3 regions of the Clostridium sp. RTP31139st1_H3_RTP31139_211217 genome follow, and region 3 is predicted to be linked to each of the others. Evidence: riboswitches for the same ligand, from Rfam matches in the RefSeq annotation. Region 3 holds a riboswitch; each other region holds the start of a gene.

Region 1 (6,155 bases), on a different contig from region 3:
TAGCACCTTCATAAGCAGTTACAACTACTCCTTCCGCATCTCCGCCACCATTTATTCTTAAAGTCATTACTTCATTTTCAGACTTTAATGTAGCTCCTAATAAGGCCCCTGCTGTTAACATTCTCCCTAATGCTGCTGAAGCTACTGGCGTACATTCATGTATAACTCTTGCATCTTCTACTAAATTAGTAGTTGTTCCTGCAATTATTCTTACCATTCCATCTTTAGCTACTGCTCTAATTATTTTATCGCTCATATTTGACCTCCAACTATTGAATTTTCTTTACAACATATACTATTCTCTCACTATTTGCTTGTACATTATCATTAGAATATCCATCAAATTTATTAATAAGCTTAAAATCTAACTCTTCTAAGATACTTTCTAACTGAGACTCTTTATAAGCCCTTTCAAGATGTTCTTCTTCAAATCTTTCATATAATTCTCCCTTTTTAACAAAGAAAGTTAAAAACATAGATAATAAGTCATCTTCAAAAACATTTTCCCAAGTATAAAAAACATCTTCCTCACTATATGTATAAATATTATTACCTAGTATCTCTGATAATTTATAATACGAATTAACATCAAATATAAATAATCCGTCATCTTTTAAATGTTCATATACACCTTTAAAATAGTTTTTTAAACCCTCTATATCTGTTACATAATTTGTAGAATCTAATACCGAAGTAATTAAATCAAACTTTCTATTTAAAGAAAGCTCGGTCATGTCTTGACAGATTATCTTACCTTTAATACGTTCACTTTTTAACTTATCAAAAGCCTCTCTAAGCATATCTTCAGATAAATCTACTCCGTAAATATTTTTAAAATGTTTTGCTATTCTTACTGTAACATTACCTGTACCACATGCTATATCTAAATAATCATTAAATTCTATATTATTTTCATTACAAATTCTTAATATACAATCTACCATTTCATCATAATTTATATCTTCATTTATTAATTCATCATATATCTTTGCAAATTCTCCATAAGCCATAATATCCCCCCTCACTTCATTAAATTGTGAGAAAATCTTATAATAATGTAAATTATAATACAAAAAAATAAATTTCTATGTTTTATATTACTATGATACTAAATATTAAGTCAATCCATTATTTTCTTCCTAAAATCTGATCATTAGTTGGTAACTTTAATTCTTTTTTTCTTTTTGTCATAATTCCACCTATTCTACCTGTTTCTTCAGCAGTTAATCCTCCCCATCCACACTCATCTACTTTTTCACTTAAGCCTAATTCTTCTGCGATTTCATATTTTATCTTTTCACGCATTTTTTCTTGTGGTGTAAGTTCTTTATTAGTCTTAATTTTTGACTTTATTATCTTCTTTAATGGTGTTTTACTCATGAAAATTCCCCCTATATAAAATTTATAAAAATATTTTCTCCTATATCTTTTATATTTATACAAAATACGCTGTTACAATTTTGTAATACATTCATATAATAAAATTAAGTATATATGAATAAATTACTAAATATTCCTTGAAAGTTTTGTATATAAAAGGTATAATCTAAATCATATAAGTTTATAAATAGATAGAGGTGCGGTACTTAAGAGTATTATTATGGATTTAAGCGTGTTAAAATAATAGGAAAGGATTTATCGCCGAAGTATATAGCCTAAGCTTTACAGCTATATAACTGGGGGTATGTATAATATGCATATTTCTGTCACATTTTTATGTGGTGAGCTATCATTTAAGGATTTTTTGTATTTATATGTACAGTATACCTTGAGTGATAACTCAAGGTTTTTTTAATAGTAAATTTAATCTTCCTAAATTTGGACAGAATATTTTCTATTATTAAATTTATATATGCAAATATTAAGAGTAAAAAAGGGGGAACCAAAATGTACAATGTTGCAATTGTTGGTAGTACTGGTAATGTAGGTAGAAAATTTTTAGAAATATTAGAGGAAAGAAATTTCCCTATTAAAAATCTATATCTTTTTGCTTCTCAAAGATCAGCAGGATCTTATTTAGAATTTAAAGGTCAAAAATATATAGTAGAAAATACTTGTGAAGAAAATATCAAAAATAAGAAAATAGACATTGCATTATTTTCAGCAGGTGGAGATACAAGTTTAAAATTTGCTCCTATTTTCTCATCATATGGAGCAGTTGTTATAGATAACTCAAGTGCTTGGAGAATGGACAAAAACGTTCCTTTAGTTGTTCCTGAAGTTAACCCTGAGGATTTAAAAAATCATAATGGAATTATTGCTAACCCAAATTGTTCTACAATTCAAGCAATGGTACCATTAAAAGCTTTATTAGATAAGTATGGAATAAAAAGAGTTGTGTATTCAACATACCAAGCTGTTTCAGGGGCAGGAATGCAAGGTATAGCTGATTTAGAAGATGGTTTAAATGGAGTTGCTCCTAAAAAATTCCCATACCCAATAGCTGGTAACTGTCTTCCTCACATAGACGTATTTTTAGATAACGGTTATACTAAAGAAGAAGAAAAAATGATTAACGAAACAAGAAAGATTTTACACGATGAAAATTTAAGAATAACTGCTACAACTGTAAGAGTCCCTGTTTTAAATAGCCATAGTGAAAGCATTAATGTTGAATTAAATAATCCATTTGAAATAGAAGATATATTTACATTATTTGAAAATACACCTGGATTAACAGTTTATGATAATGTTAGCGAACTTAAATATCCAACACCGTTAGAAGTCTCAGGAAAAGATGATGTTTACGTTGGTAGAATAAGACGTGATTTTAGTATAGATAATGGATTGAATTTATGGGTTGTTGCAGATAACATAAGAAAAGGAGCAGCATTAAATGCTGTACAAATTGCCGAAGTATTAATTAATAATAACTGGCTTTAGGAGGAATATAATGTCAATTTTTAAAGGCTCAGGTGTAGCTATAATTACACCTTTTAATGAAAATGGTATAGATTTTGAGAAATTCAGAGAATTACTTGAATGGCATATAAAGGAATCTACTGATGCTATTATCGTTTGTGGTACAACAGGCGAAGCAACTACAATGACAGAAAAAGAAAAGAAAGATGCTATTAAATTCACAGTTGATACTGTAAATAAACGAATCCCTGTTATTGCTGGTACTGGTGGAAATAATACCAGAACTTCTATAGAAATGAGTCTTTATGCAGAAAGTGTTGGTGTTGATGGTTTACTTGTTATTACACCATATTATAATAAAACAAATGCTGAAGGATTATTTATGCATTTCAAAGCAATTAACGATGCTGTAAAGACTCCAATAATACTTTATAATGTTCCAAGTAGAACTAATATGAACATTACAGCTGAGACATTATTAAAACTTACAGAGCTTAATAATGTTGTAGCAATAAAAGAAGCTAGCGGAAACTTAAGTCAAATAGCTAAAATGAAAGCTTTATGTGGTGGCAAAATTGATATTTATTCAGGCAACGATGACCAAGTAGTTCCAATAATGTCACTAGGCGGAGTTGGCGTAATTTCTGTTGCAGCTAATATCGTTCCGAAAACTATTCATGATATGTGTAAATATTATTTAGAAGGTGATTGTTCTAAAGCAACAGCTTTACAATTAGAATATTTAGATTTAATTAACGATTTATTTATTGAAACAAATCCAATCCCTGTAAAAACAGCTATGAATATTATGGGAATGAATGTTGGCGAATTAAGATTGCCTCTTTATAAAATGAATGACAAAAATCAAGAAACTTTAGTTAATACACTAAAGAGACACAAATTAGTATAGAAGGAGTATATTTTATGGTTAAAGTACTATTAAGTGGATGTTGTGGAAAAATGGGAACTGTTATTACTAATTTAGTAAGTGAATTTCCTAATTTAGAAATTGTTGCTGGTATTGATAAATTTCCTAAGGAGGAAAAATATCCTGTATTCACTACACCAGATGATGTTAATATAGAATATGATGTTCTTTTAGATTTTTCTAACATTAGCACTTTACACAAATTATTAGAATTAACAGAAAGAACAAAAAAACCTTTAGTAATTTGCTCTACTGGTTACAATCAAGATGATTTAAATTTAATAAATGAAAAAAGTAAAACTTTACCTTTATTTAAATCAGCTAATATGTCTTTAGGTATTAACCTTATTAACTCATTATTAAGAAAAGTTACTCCTTTATTATATGGAAATTATGATATTGAAATAATTGAAAAACATCACAATCAAAAATTAGATTCTCCAAGTGGTACTGCATTACTTTTAGCTGATACTATAAAAGAATCAATTTCAGAAGAAACTCACTATGTTCATGGTAGAGATGGGCATAAAAAGAGAGAAAAAAATGAAATAGGAATTCATGCAGTTAGAGGTGGATCTATAGTTGGAGATCATGATGTAATATTTGCTGGAACTGGTGAAGTTATTGAGTTATCTCATAAAGCTATTTCAAGAGATGTATTTGCTATCGGTGCTTTAAAAGCATGTGAGTATATGGCTACAGTATCAGAAGCTGGACTATACAATATGGATGATGTTTTAGGTTTATAGAAAAGAGCTACAAAAGTAGCTCTTTTTATTTTGCTTTTAAATTGCTATGAAAGATTTGGATATATATTTCTTATTACTTTTGTATATACTAAGCTTGTAAATTATATATTGATATTTAGGAGGAATTTTATTATGCCAAAAGATAGTCAACCTGATAATAAAGTTGCTAGAATGGAAAAATGCAATTATCAAACTCCAATTACTGAAGAAGGTCATAATCATAATCCAAATTTAAAACATAAGTCTGTAAAAAGAGAAGGAGTTTCTAGCAATCATTACAATCCTGCTGGAAATTAAAAAGAGAGTCATATTTGACTCTCTTTGATTAATTATTCTTTATATGCATATTTGAAAGAAATTTTTCCTAATGTAGAAATTCTAACACCTTTAACATTTTCGTTTGCAGCTGTTACTGTTGTATAGTAATAGATTGGTAATATTGGCATTTCATCCATTAATATATCTTCAGCTTCTCTTAACATTTCAAGTCTCTTTGCAGAATCTGTTTCAACTTTTGCAGCAGCAATTAATTCATCATATCTAGCGTTGCTAAATCCGCAATCGTTGTTTCCTCCACCTGTAACCCATAAATCTAAGAATGTCATTGGATCTATATAATCCCCAATCCATCCATGTCTTGCAATTTGATAATCACCTTGTTGTCTAGTATTTAAGAATACAGCCCATTCTTGGTTTGTTAATTCAACATTTACACCAATTTCTTCCCAGTTTTGTTGGATGATTTGGCATATATCTTTATGAGCACCTTCTGAATTGTACATTAATTCTATAGTTGGAATCCCATTACCATTTTCGTAACCAGCTTCTTTTAATAATTCTTTTGCTTTTGCTATATTTCCTTCCATATCTGATGGATCATAATATTCTTTTGATGCAAAATCATTACCATTTTCATCTGTAATACCTTGTGGAACAAAGCTATATGCAGGAATTTGTTCTGCTTTACCAACGTTATCAATTATTTCTTGTCTATCAATAGCAAGATTTAAAGCTTGTCTAACTAATTTATTGTTTAAAACTTCTTTAACATCTTCACTTAAAGTATCTTGCTTACCAACATTGATTGCAAAGTAATAGTTTCCTAATTTAGGGTTAACATGAACTAACCCTTCTTCTATACCTGGTTCAATTTCATTTGTTGGTACAGAGTTAACCATATCAAAGTTTCCAGCTTTTAATTCTGAGTATGCAGTAGTATCATCTGTAACTAATTTAAAAGTTAAAGATTCTAATTTAACACTGTCTTTATCCCAATAGTTTTCATTTTTTTCAAAAACTAATTGATCTTTCATATCCCATTGTACTAATTTAAATGGACCATTTGAAACATAAGTTTCAGGGTTAGTTGCCCATCCTTCTGGATTAGCAGAAACTATATCTTCTCTTAAAGGAACATATGTTGTAAATGCTAATAATTGTGGGAAGTATGCAGTTGGAGTTTCTAATGTAACTTCTAATGTTTTTTCATCAATTACGTTAATTCCAACTTCTTCTGCTGTTGCTTCTCCATTATAAAACTTTTCTGCATTTTTAATGTAGAATAATTGATAAGCATATTCAGCAGCTGTTTCTTTATTTAATGCTCTTAACCAAGA
Region 2 (6,155 bases), on a different contig from region 3:
TCAGGATATTTCGAATATTTATTTTCAAAATACCATCCACATGCCCATAATATTATTGGAACTATTTCTAAAATAACAAGTATAATAAAATCCATTTTATCCCCACTTTACTATATATTCTTAAAAATAATTATAAATCATTTTTTATTATAAAGTATGAATAATATATAAATTTATCTATAAAAATATAATTTTTAACATTTTTTGATTTTAATAAAAAATATAATATTAAATAGTGAAATTTGACTATTTCTTAGATATAATATCTAAAGGGATAGGAGGCTTAATTATGGAAAAATTTCAATTTCCTAAGGTTGGACTTAGAACAATAAAATCAGGTATAGCTGTTTTTCTATGTTTGTTACTTTTGCCTAACGAACCTTTTTTTGCTTGCCTTACTGCAGTAATTTGTTTACAAGATACTGTTTATAACTCAATTCATATGGGTATAAATAGAGGTGCAGGTACTATATTAGGTGCTAGTTTTGGCTTAATATTTTTATTCTTATTTAGATCATTAGAAAATCATATATCTAATACTTACATATCAAAACCACTTATATACTTAATTATTGCTATAGGTATTATCTTAATGATTTATCTATGCAATATTCTAAAAAGGCCAGGTGCTATAAATATAACATGTATTGCATTCCTAGGTGTTACTACAGCTCATGCTTATAGTGATCCCTTATTTTATGCAACTAACAGAATAATAGAAACATTGCTTGGAATAGTAATTTCAATATTAGTTAATAAACTTATAACACCACCACCACATAAATAATTGGAATTTTATAATAAAAAAATTTAAATATAAGTGTATCTACATTATAGATTAAAACTATCAAAAAAGGGTTATGCTTCTGCATAACCCTTCTAATATATAGCCCTCTTTATTTATTTTTCTTATTGCTTAAGCTTCTTCAACCTTCTTACCGAATATTTGTACTCCTACATATAATGCTATTAATGAAATTGGCAATACTATATATATTGGAACTCCAAATCCCGATGGAATATATCCAAATAATATAGTTACTGCTGCAACAAATAGCGAATACCATATTTGTGTCTTAACATGTTCAATATGATTGCATCCAGCTCCCATTGAAGAAAGTATTGTTGTATCTGATATTGGTGAACAGTGATCGCCAAAGATAGCTCCTGTTAATACCGCACTTGTACAAACTACTACAAATGACATATCTGGATTAATTGAATATGCTAATGGAATTGCAAGTGGCATTAATATACTCATTGTTCCATATGCAGTTCCTGTAGAGAATGAAATTACTGCCCCTAAAATAAATATTAAACTTGGTAATAAGAATGCTGGTATTGCCCCTTTTAATACTTCAACTAAATAATATGCAGTTCCAAGTTCTTTAATTACTGATCCTAATGACCAAGCTAATATTAATATAACTCCAGTTATTATTAACCCTTTCATTCCATCAACCCAAACTTCAATAGCTTCACTTAAAGTAAATATTTTCTTACAAACTCCCATTAAAATAGCAACTATTGAAGCAAATAATGCTGATTGGAATAATGCTACAGAAGCATCTGAAGCAGCAAATGCTTCCATTATGCCTTTAAATGAAAATGGTGAATTAATCATAATTTCTTGAGTTGCAGATGGATCTCCACCAATTATTGCACTATATCCACTATAATAAAATGCTACTAATGCAGAAATTATTAATGCTCCTATTGGAATAATTGCATTCCATATACTAAGCTTAACACCTTCTTTTGGCTCTAATTCATCCATTTGAGCTGTTGCTTCAACTGCAACCTCATCTTTAATATTCTTATCTCTGTTTCTTGCCGCAATCTCAGCTTTTCTCATTGGCCCAAATTCTTTTAAAGTTAAAGCCGTTATCACTATAAATGCCAATATCAATATGTTATAGAATCTATAAGGTATTGTTTGAAGAAATACTCCAAAACCACTTGCCTCTACACCTATTGAACTAAATCCTTCACCAATTAAACTTACTTCTAATCCAATCCAAGTAGAAATAATAGCTAGCCCAGCCACTGGTGCTGCTGTAGCATCTATAATAAAAGCCAATCTTTCTCTTGATATCTTCATTTTATCAGCTACTGGTCTCATTATTGGTCCAACTATTAGTGAATTTGCATAATCATCAAAGAAAACACATAAACCTAAAAGCCAAGTTGTCATTTGTGTACTTTTTACCGTCTTAGCCTTTTTAGCTAAAGCCTCTGCTATAGCCTTTGCTCCTCCCATTTTTGCAACTAAATTAATTACTCCCCCAATTGCAAGCACTTGAAGAACTATCCCAGCATTCCACGGATCTGCTAATGAATTCAAAGCCCTATTTACAAAATCTAAGAACGCTTGTATAAATGCCCCAAATACATTATGTCCTGCCAAACTAATTAAAAAGCTTCCTGATAAAATACCTATAAACAATGAAATAACAACATTTTTTGTTATAAAAGCTAATATTATTGCAACTAATGGTGGTAGTAATGTCCATAGCCCAAACTTATTTGCATTCACCGCCGGTTCAACTTCTGCTGCAAATACAACTGACGTTGAAAAAATAAATACTAGCATTGTAAGTAATAATACTTTGTAACTTCTTTTCACTTCTTTTTCCCCCTTATTTTATATAAAAGCGAATAATAAGGGCACCCCAAACTAACAATAAAAAAAGACCTTGAGTTAACACTCAAGGCCTTGTATGTACTAAAAAATTATAAAACTACAAGTCTTAAATGATAGCTCACCACAAAATACTTTGTGACAGTAATACATATATTCTATGTATTCCCAGCTATACAACCTTAAAGCATTAGTTGTACGCTTCGGCGATTGCTCCTTTCTTATTGAATCACAGTGCTTTCCTCATCAATAATACTATTAACTTTCGCGCCTCTACCCTAGTTTATTCACTTTTGTTATTTATAAATTGATTATATAATCAATTTATTGCATTTGCAATACCATTTTATAACTTTTTATACATATTATTTTCCATTTTTACTCATAAAGTTTTCAATCTCTTCCACAGTCTTTATAATATCACTAGATAAATTAATAACGCCATCTTCTGTAACAAGGATATCATCTTCAATTCTAATTCCTATTCCTTCTTCGGCGATATATATTCCTGGTTCAACAGTAAATACAACTCCTGGCTCAAAAATAATATCTCTATGCGGAGTTTCAATATCATGTGTATCCATACCTAAACTATGACCTATACTATGATAGTAGTACTTTCTTACTTCACTTTTATCTTTAATTAATCCAAGCTTTATACATTCTTCTGAAATTAGCTCTGTAGCTTTTTCATTTACATCCTTATATTTCATACCTGGCTTAATTAAGTTGATAATCTCTTCATTTACCCTTAAAACAGCATTATAAACTTCTTTTTGTCTTTCAGTGAATTTACCATTAACAGGGAATGTTCTTGATATATCTGCGTTATAACAATTATATTCAGCCCCTAAATCAAAAAGAATTAAATCATTTTCTTTAAGCTCACAATTATTATCAACATAATGTAATGTTGTAGCATTTTCTCCTGCGGCAGCTATTGTTGTAAAAGCTAGCCCTGTTGCACCTTTAACCTTACAATTAAAATCAAAATATGCTTCTAATTCATATTCCTTCATTCCAACACGAGCTTCAGACATTAATTTTTCAATTCCGCTTTTTGTTATTTCAATAGCTTTTTTTATTTTATCTACTTCTTCTTGTGATTTTTTTAATCTTAATTCACCAATTTTACTATAAACATTATTTATTCTAACTTGTGGATACTTAGTTGTTATTTCATTGGCAAATCTATGTGAAATAGTTCCTTCTCTGTTTGCACTCATTCTTTCTAAATCTAAATAAAGATTTATTTCTTCCTTCATAGTAATCATTCCATGGATGTCTCCGTCAAACTGGCTCTTGAATTTAACTTCATCTACAGCCGCAATCTCTTCAGCTTCTTCTTTACGTATGCTTTTACCTACCCATTTTTCCATCTCTAGATCAATGTCTTTTATATAAAGTTTAGAAGATTTTACTCCATTAATTTTTGTCATAACTAATATATGATCTTCTTCTTTTATTCCTGTTAAATAATAAAAATTTCTATTTGGTGTAAAAGGATAAGTTTGATCTCCTGTCTTCTGAATTGCCTTTCCTGCAAATAAAATCACAATTGAATTATCCTTAATTTTATCTAAAAGATTATCTCTATTAAATTTATAAATATTTTTATTCATAGCCCTATCTCCTTGCAAATAATATTTTGTCATTTAGTTTTATTACTCTGCTGCTAATAACTTAACGCTTCTAACATTAGGTAAAGAATTTAACCTTGCAGCTAATTGACTTATACTTTTCTCCATATGCGAAATATCAATAGTAACAGTTACATTAGCTGATAAGTTTATAGGAATATCTTGGTTTATAGTTAATATGTTTCCCTTATAAAAAGCAATACAATCTAATACTTTAGATAATGTTCCTGACTTATGTGTCATTAAGATTATTAAAGTTACCTTTTTTGACTGCATATCTTGTCCCATTGGAAATACATCATCTTTATATTTATAGTATGTACTTCTACTAATACCTACTAATTTTATAGCCTCACTTATATCCTTTGCATTCCCAAGTTCAATATTCTCTTTTACTTCAATTACCTTTTTAAATATCTCTGGTAATGATCTTTCATTTACAATGTAAAATCTATCTTCCCCCATAATCATTCTCCATTCGATTTATTTTATTAATATTATACAACCAAAATTTTTACAACGCACTATAAATTTTACATTCAAAAAATTATTTACCTTTATATTAATTTACAAATTTCACCTTTTTAAATTTTAACAATGATGAAAATTAAGAATATTACTTAAAAGAATAATATAAATTCTTAATGAAAATCATACTAATTTCTGAAAATAATATCCTTAACTTTTCAGTATTAACTCATAATTAAAGAATAAGTACTTTAACCATTAATATTGCCATTATAATAGCAGACATATCTGCCATTATAGCTGCCCAAACAGTATGACGTGTTTTCTTTATTTTAACTGCTCCAAAATATACAGTTACAGTATAAAATATTGTCTCTGTAGTTCCCATAATTACCGAAGCTACTAAACCTATAGGGGTATCAGCACCATAATTTTTTAAAATATCAGTAAAAACTCCCATAGCTCCACTTCCTGAAAGAGGCTTGATTAATACTAAAGGTACAACCTCCTTTGGTAAATCTATTAGTTTGCAAAGTGGTGCAATTGCATTGTTTAACATGTCTAACAGATTAGCTTCTCTAAATATTTGAACTGCTATTATCATTGCTAAAAGATAAGGAAAAATATTTACACAAACCTTTAATCCATCCTTTGCTCCTTCAACAAACCAATCATAAACCTTTCTACCCTTTATCATTCCATAAGTAATAATAATTAAAACTATTATAGGAATAATACTTTTAGTTATATAGTTAAACATTAATATCACCCCATAATCCTAAAAATATCTTTGCAAAATTTTACAACAAATAACACCAACAATGGCTGCAGTACCAGTTGATATTATTGCTGGAAGTATTATTACTCCAGGATTTGTGGAACCTGCTGCTGCTCTTATAGATAATACTGTTGATGGAACTAATTGAATACATGCCGCATTTAATACCAAAAATAATGCCATATCATTACTAGCTCTCCCTTTTTCATTATTCAACCTGTCCATTTCTTCCATTGCTTTTATTCCAAAAGGTGTAGCTGCGTTTCCAAGCCCCATCATATTAGCAGTTATATTCATAACTATAGCCCCTAAAGCTTTTTCATCCTTTGCTGATTCTTTAAAAATAAGTTTTAATATTGGTTTCATAAGCTTGGCTAGTTTTTCTGTAAATCCACTTTTTTCTGCAACCTTCATTACTCCACACCAAAAGCACATTAATCCTACTAATCCAATTATAAAACTAACTGTAGAATCAATAGATCCTATTATGGCATTAGATATTCCTTCACCATTGCCAGTAAATATTCCAACTATCAAACCCAGAAAAATCATTACAAACCATATATAGTTAATCATTTTTTTCCCCTCTCTTTATTCTTTACTTTACAATATATGCCTTGCATCACAT
Region 3 (6,155 bases):
TTTCTTGCTGTTTGAGTTGCTCTTTCAATATCGTTTGAAGCTCCTGTAGATACAAGATTAAACACTTCCTCTTCTGCAGCTCTACCACCAAGCATAACCATTATTTGGTTCATTAATTCTTCTTTAGAAACAAGGTATTTTTCCTCTTCTGGAAGTTGCATAGTATATCCTAATGCACCCATTGTTCTTGGAACTATTGTAATTTTATGAACTGGATCTGTTCCTTCTAAAAGTCCAGCAACTAATGCATGCCCAACTTCATGGAATGCAACAACTTCTCTTTCTTTCTTAGAAAGAATTCTATCTTTCTTTTCTTTACCAGCAATTATAACTTCAACTGCTTCTTCTAAATCTTCTTGAATAACTGTTTCTCTTCCACTTCTAACTGCTCTTAAAGCTGCTTCATTTACTATATTAGCAAGGTCAGCACCTACAGCACCTGGAGTTCCCTTTGCAACTGATTCTAAGTTAACTTCTGGTGACATCTTAACATCCTTAGAGTGAACATTTAATATTGCAATTCTTCCTTTTAAGTCAGGTCTATCAACAATAACTCTTCTGTCAAATCTACCTGGTCTTAAAAGCGCTTTATCTAATATTTCAGGTCTATTAGTTGCACCTAAAATAACTATTCCTTTTGATGTATCAAATCCATCCATCTCAGTAAGTAATTGATTTAAAGTTTGTTCTCTTTCATCATTACTTTGCATTTGATTATCTCTACTCTTACCTATAGAATCAATTTCATCTATAAATATTATACAAGGAGCCATTTTTTCTGCTTCTTTAAATAAATCTCTTACCTTAGCTGCACCCATACCAACAAACATTTCAACGAAAGTTGAACCTGAAACTGAAAGGAATGGAACCTTTGCTTCACCAGCAACAGCTTTTGCTATAAGAGTCTTACCTGTCCCTGGAGGCCCTACTAAAAGAGCACCCTTAGGCAATTTAGCACCTATTTCTGTATATCTCTTAGGGTTATGAAGGAAATCTATTATTTCTGTTAATGATTCTTTAGCTTCATCTTGCCCTGCAACATCTTCAAAACTTACTTTTATATCTTTTTCAACATATACTTTGGCATTACTTTTACCCATGCCACCCATGCCCATTGGACCTCCGCCCATTTTTTTAGACATTTTGTTAAATATAAATCTAACCACAAAGAACATTATTACTAATGGAAGTACATTTAATATAATAAAGTCCATCCATACAGATTGTTGCTTTGTTATTTGAGGATAATACTGTACGTCATTATCTATTAATAATTGTATTAAATCTGGATTATCTGCATTTCCTGTATAAAGAACTTTACCTTTCATATCACTTGAATCTTGAGGTGTTATTACAAGTGCTGTCCCATCTACAGTAACTTCTTTAACTTCCTTATCTTTAACCATTTGAACAAATTCATTATATGAAATTTCCTTTGTCGTTAACATTTCCTTAGCTGTCGAAAATGAATATAAAAACAAGAAAGCTACTACAACATAAATTAATAAGAACTTATTATTGTTATTCTTCTTCTTTTCTCCGCCTTTTCTATTGTTCACATTATTATTCATACTTTTTTATTTCTCCTACTAACTCTTAATGTCTTTTTATAAGCTCTTATTCTATTTTTCCAAAGTCTTTCCATGGATATACCTTTATTTGAGCTTTACCTTTTATTTCACTACCATCAATATATGGATCATTCCAATATCTAGAATCTAAAGACCAATATCTATTATCTCCTAAAAAGAAATACTTACCTTCTGGCACTTCAAATTCACCTGTATAATTATCTGCGGTTCCTATATAGTTTTCTTGAAGTGTTTCTCCATTTACGCTAACCACACCATCTTTTATAATAACTTTATCACCTGGTAATCCTATTAGTCTTTTAATCATATCTTCATCTTTTTCTTCCGAATGAAAAACTACTATCTCACCACGCTTAAGCTTTTCTGGATTATAAACTCTGCTAACAAACAATCTATCACCAACATTTAATGTTGGAACCATAGATTCTGATGGAATTTTAACCTTAAAAATTAAAAACCTATTAATTAAAAATGCTAATATTACAGCTACTACTATTGGTACAATCCAATCATTAAAAAAGTTCGTTTTTTTTACATCTTGGCTCACTCTTCCCACATACCTTTCATTAAAGCATTTATATTACTTTTTCGCTCTTTAGTTGCGTCTTCATTTACCTTAAATGAATTATCATCAATCTCAACTACTACATCGCCTTCACTAGGTTTAGTATCAAACAAATTTATATCTATTAAGATTATACCCTGTTTTTCATCTTCTAAAACAATAGAATTTCCTTCTATTCTGTCCACTATAAATTTCTTTTTTCCCATACTAATACCCTCTGTTTATTAATCTTTATTTAAGATGTAAAGTCAATAACAAGTAAATAAACTATATACTTTAAATTTATTTATATTGAAACTTACCATAATTTCAATAACTGCTTATAAGTATATCACATTTCATTAATAACTAATAGTATCACTCTTCATTATATAGTGTTATTATGTCATTTCTGTTACAAAAAATTTAATGTTATATTAAAATATTAACTATTAATACTTTCAAAGTATTTAATTTATAATACTGATTCAAAATATTTATATACTTAAATATAATTAAAAAATTTTAAGCTATAAAATAAAAATAACATTGTTAGTAAGATTAATACAAGAGAAACTTAAAGCGAAAATATTTTTAGCTAACACTCTTAGTAAGTGACAAGCTTAATAACTGACAGGTAGCAAATGACAAGTGTAGAGTTTAGGAATAAATTCAGCTCAACCTGAATTTAAAAACAAAATAGCCTAAATCATCTCCGATGATTTAGGCTATTTTTTAAAGAAACTCCTAAGGAGTTTTTAATTCAACTCTTAACTATTAACTCTTAACTACCTAAACTTCTAGCTCTAAAAGTTCCTCATAACTTTGTCTCTTAGATACAAGCCTTACAACTCCATCCTTAATAAATACAACTGGTGCTTTAGGATTTTTATTATAATTACTAGACATTGAAAATCCATATGCTCCTGTTGAAAATACAGCTAATATATCTCCTATCTCTGGCTTTTGTATACAAATATCTTCAATAAATATATCTCCTGATTCGCAACACTTTCCTGCTATTGCAACCCTAGTATTAGCTTTTTCATCAATTTTATTAGCTATAGCCATTTCATACTTAGCTCCATATAATGCAGGTCTTATATTATCAGTCATTCCTCCATCTACAGAAACATAAGTCCTAACACCTTCAATATTCTTAATTGCTCCAATTGTATAAAGTGTTATACCTGCATTTCCAACTATTGACCTTCCTGGTTCTATAGTTAGTATTGGTCTTTCTATATTTAATCTTGAACAAACTTCATCAACTTTATTTAATATTACCTCACAGTACTCCTTTGGTTCTCTTGGTTTATCTTCATCAGTATAATGTATACCGAATCCACCACCTAAATCTAATTCAGGTATTATATGTCCTGTTTGGTCCTTAATTTCTTTCATAAAATTCATCATTATTTCAACAGCATCCTTATAAGGTTCTGTTTCAAATATTTGAGATCCTATATGGCAATGTAAGCCCTTTAAATTCAGATTTTCACAATCTAAAGCAAGTTTTACTGCATTCATAATAGTTTCTCCAACAGGTGCAAATCCAAATTTTGAATCTATTTGTCCTGTTTTAATATAATCATGTGTGTGAGCTTCTATTCCAGGGGTTAATCTTAAATAAATATCTTGCTTTATATTATTTTTTCCAGCCTCTTCATTTAGCATTTTCATTTCATCTAAATTATCTACAACAAATCTTCCAACCCCAAGTTTAACTCCTAATTCAATTTCTCCTCTGCTTTTGTTATTTCCATGAAAATACACTTTATTTAAAGGAAATCCCGCTTTATATGCTGTAAATAATTCTCCCCCAGATACTACATCTAAATAAAGTCCTTGCTCATTTACAAGCTTACACATTGCCTTTGTTAAAAAAGCCTTCCCTGCATATGCAACTCTATTATGATTCTCTTTACACTTAAAATTATCATAATAACTTTTGCATGTGCTAATTAATAAATTTTCATCCATTACATATAGCGGTGAACCAAATTCTTTAACTAAATCACTACAGCTAATTCCTCCTATACATAATTCATTACTTTCAATTTCCATTGCCCCAAATAATTTCATTGTTATACCTCCAAAATATTATTAATTAGGAGTTAGATATTATAGACGTCATTAATAGGTTATTCACTAAAACTACTTTTGTTATCCATATTCACAAACTACCAATTTATAAAAATAATAATAAAAAACTACCCCTATAGAAAACCTATTGAGGTAGTTTACTTATTAAAATGCAATTTTAATTCAAAAATAAATTCAATTCCCTTGATTGAATAATTGCACCTTTTTAGCACTCCACTTTCGTGACAGTTATACATATATTCTATGCATACCCAGAAATAACTTTTTGCATAAATTATTCCTTCGGCCATCATACCTTTCATAAATCATCTTAGCTCGCCAGCTCCTATTTACTACTCTTTATAAACAGCACCTCTAACATAGGTATTCTATTAAATTTTCTCTTAAATAATTAAACTCACTTTTCTCTGTTATGCTTAAAAGTTTCATTCATATATCATATGTACATCGTTATTAATATGATACCATATTAATTGAATTATTCAACCATATTTTATTTTTTATTCCATTTTAATTATTCACTTCTATATTTATCCATAAGATTACTCATAGTATCACCATTTGCTGGTGGTGTATAAGTTATTGCATTTGCTCCTGCTTCTATTGTTTTTCTTATTGTTTCTTCATTTGGCCCTCCTGTAGCTATAACTGGAAAATCTGGGAACTCGTCCTTTATCTTTTTAACTATCTCTGGAGTGTTTTTACCACCTGAAACATTTAATATAGTAGCTCCTGCTTCTATTCTTTCTCTTATATTTTCGTGAATAGATACTACCGTCACTATTAATGGTATATCTATAGTTTCTTTAATTTTTGAAACAACCTCATTTGACGTAGGTGAATTAACAACTACTCCCATTGCCCCTTTAAACTCTGCATCTAATGCTAAATTAACAACTCTTTTACCTTGAGTTATTCCTCCTCCAACTCCACAAAAAACTGGTACATCTGCAGCCATTACTAAAGCTGCTGTTATTAACGGTTGAGGAGTAAATGGATATACAGCTATAATAGCATCTGCATTTGTATTCCTAATAATTGCAACATCAGTTGTAAATAATAAAGATTTTATTCTTTTACCAAATATTTTTATTCCTGAACAATCTCTAATACATGAAGGTACTTCAATAACATGACTTCTTAAGATACCTTTTATTTCAGGTACAGTTTTATGCTTTTTAATCTCCATCTTAACACTCCTATTACTTGTTTTATAAATATAATTATACTAGTTTAATTCAAGATTTAAAGAACTTTAAAACAAATTGAACTAAAAGTTAACACTTTATATATAAAAAACAAATAAAATTTGATAAAATATTAATAAATATGCAATATAGTATTTTATGTTAGAAGTAACTTCTTTTCCTAACGTTGAATGAGCACATTGTATTTATTTTCTATTAACTAGCTTTTAAATTAGGAATATTAGTTCACTTCAATATATTTAAAATTTATAATTTGACTTATGAGGTGTTTTAATGAAATCTTTTAAAAATTATTATCCCCCATATGTAATCCTTTCCTTTTTGTATTTATTATTCATTATTTTTGCATTCTTCTTAGCTTCTCCACTGGAAATCTATCAAGGATTAAAAAGAATAATATTTTCTTCTGATATACTAATAACAGATTATATGGAACTTGGCGGAATTGGTGCCGCTTTAGTTAATGCATCATTAACTAGTTTATTATCCATTTCACTTTTAATGATTAACGGTATTAAACCTAATGGGTCAACAATTATGTCTTTATGGCTTATGACTGGCTTTTCTTTTTTAGGTAAGAACATTTTTAATATATGGCCTATTATTTTAGGAGTTTACTTATTCTCAAGATATCAAAAGGAACCTTTTCTTAATTATATTTTAGTAGCAATACTTGGGACTAGCCTTTCTCCTATAGTTAGTCAA

The links. A riboswitch is a leader RNA that binds a small molecule or an ion and turns the genes downstream of it on or off. The one in region 3 is predicted to bind lysine.
Region 1: another riboswitch for lysine. It lies ahead of ABUA17_RS16005 (aspartate-semialdehyde dehydrogenase); the one in region 3 lies ahead of lysA (diaminopimelate decarboxylase).
Region 2: another riboswitch for lysine. It lies ahead of ABUA17_RS11275 (Na+/H+ antiporter NhaC family protein); the one in region 3 lies ahead of lysA (diaminopimelate decarboxylase).

The regions. Positions count from the first base shown of each region.
Region 1 is NZ_JBCOAB010000053.1:13,616-19,770, reverse strand. It holds gene hslO (Hsp33 family molecular chaperone HslO) at 1-256, opposite strand, end outside; gene ABUA17_RS16015 (class I SAM-dependent DNA methyltransferase) at 270-1,010, opposite strand; gene ABUA17_RS16010 (alpha/beta-type small acid-soluble spore protein) at 1,129-1,380, opposite strand; lysine riboswitch at 1,565-1,737, shown strand; gene ABUA17_RS16005 (aspartate-semialdehyde dehydrogenase) at 1,888-2,883, shown strand; gene dapA (4-hydroxy-tetrahydrodipicolinate synthase) at 2,894-3,772, shown strand; gene dapB (4-hydroxy-tetrahydrodipicolinate reductase) at 3,787-4,539, shown strand; gene ABUA17_RS15990 (hypothetical protein) at 4,672-4,836, shown strand; gene ABUA17_RS15985 (peptide ABC transporter substrate-binding protein) at 4,869-6,155, opposite strand, start outside.
Region 2 is NZ_JBCOAB010000025.1:682-6,836, reverse strand. It holds gene ABUA17_RS11285 (hypothetical protein) at 1-95, opposite strand, end outside; gene ABUA17_RS11280 (FUSC family protein) at 290-787, shown strand; gene ABUA17_RS11275 (Na+/H+ antiporter NhaC family protein) at 917-2,626, opposite strand; lysine riboswitch at 2,751-2,925, opposite strand; gene ABUA17_RS11270 (aminopeptidase P family protein) at 3,007-4,263, opposite strand; gene ABUA17_RS11265 (ACT domain-containing protein) at 4,306-4,746, opposite strand; gene ABUA17_RS11260 (spore maturation protein) at 4,985-5,509, opposite strand; gene ABUA17_RS11255 (nucleoside recognition domain-containing protein) at 5,528-6,103, opposite strand.
Region 3 is NZ_JBCOAB010000016.1:25,399-31,553, forward strand. It holds gene ftsH (ATP-dependent zinc metalloprotease FtsH) at 1-1,571, opposite strand, end outside; gene lepB (signal peptidase I) at 1,618-2,148, opposite strand; gene ABUA17_RS08765 (DUF3006 domain-containing protein) at 2,136-2,363, opposite strand; gene lysA (diaminopimelate decarboxylase) at 2,929-4,221, opposite strand; lysine riboswitch at 4,441-4,607, opposite strand; gene ABUA17_RS08775 (beta/alpha barrel domain-containing protein) at 4,757-5,431, opposite strand; gene ABUA17_RS08780 (DUF1576 domain-containing protein) at 5,724-6,155, shown strand, end outside.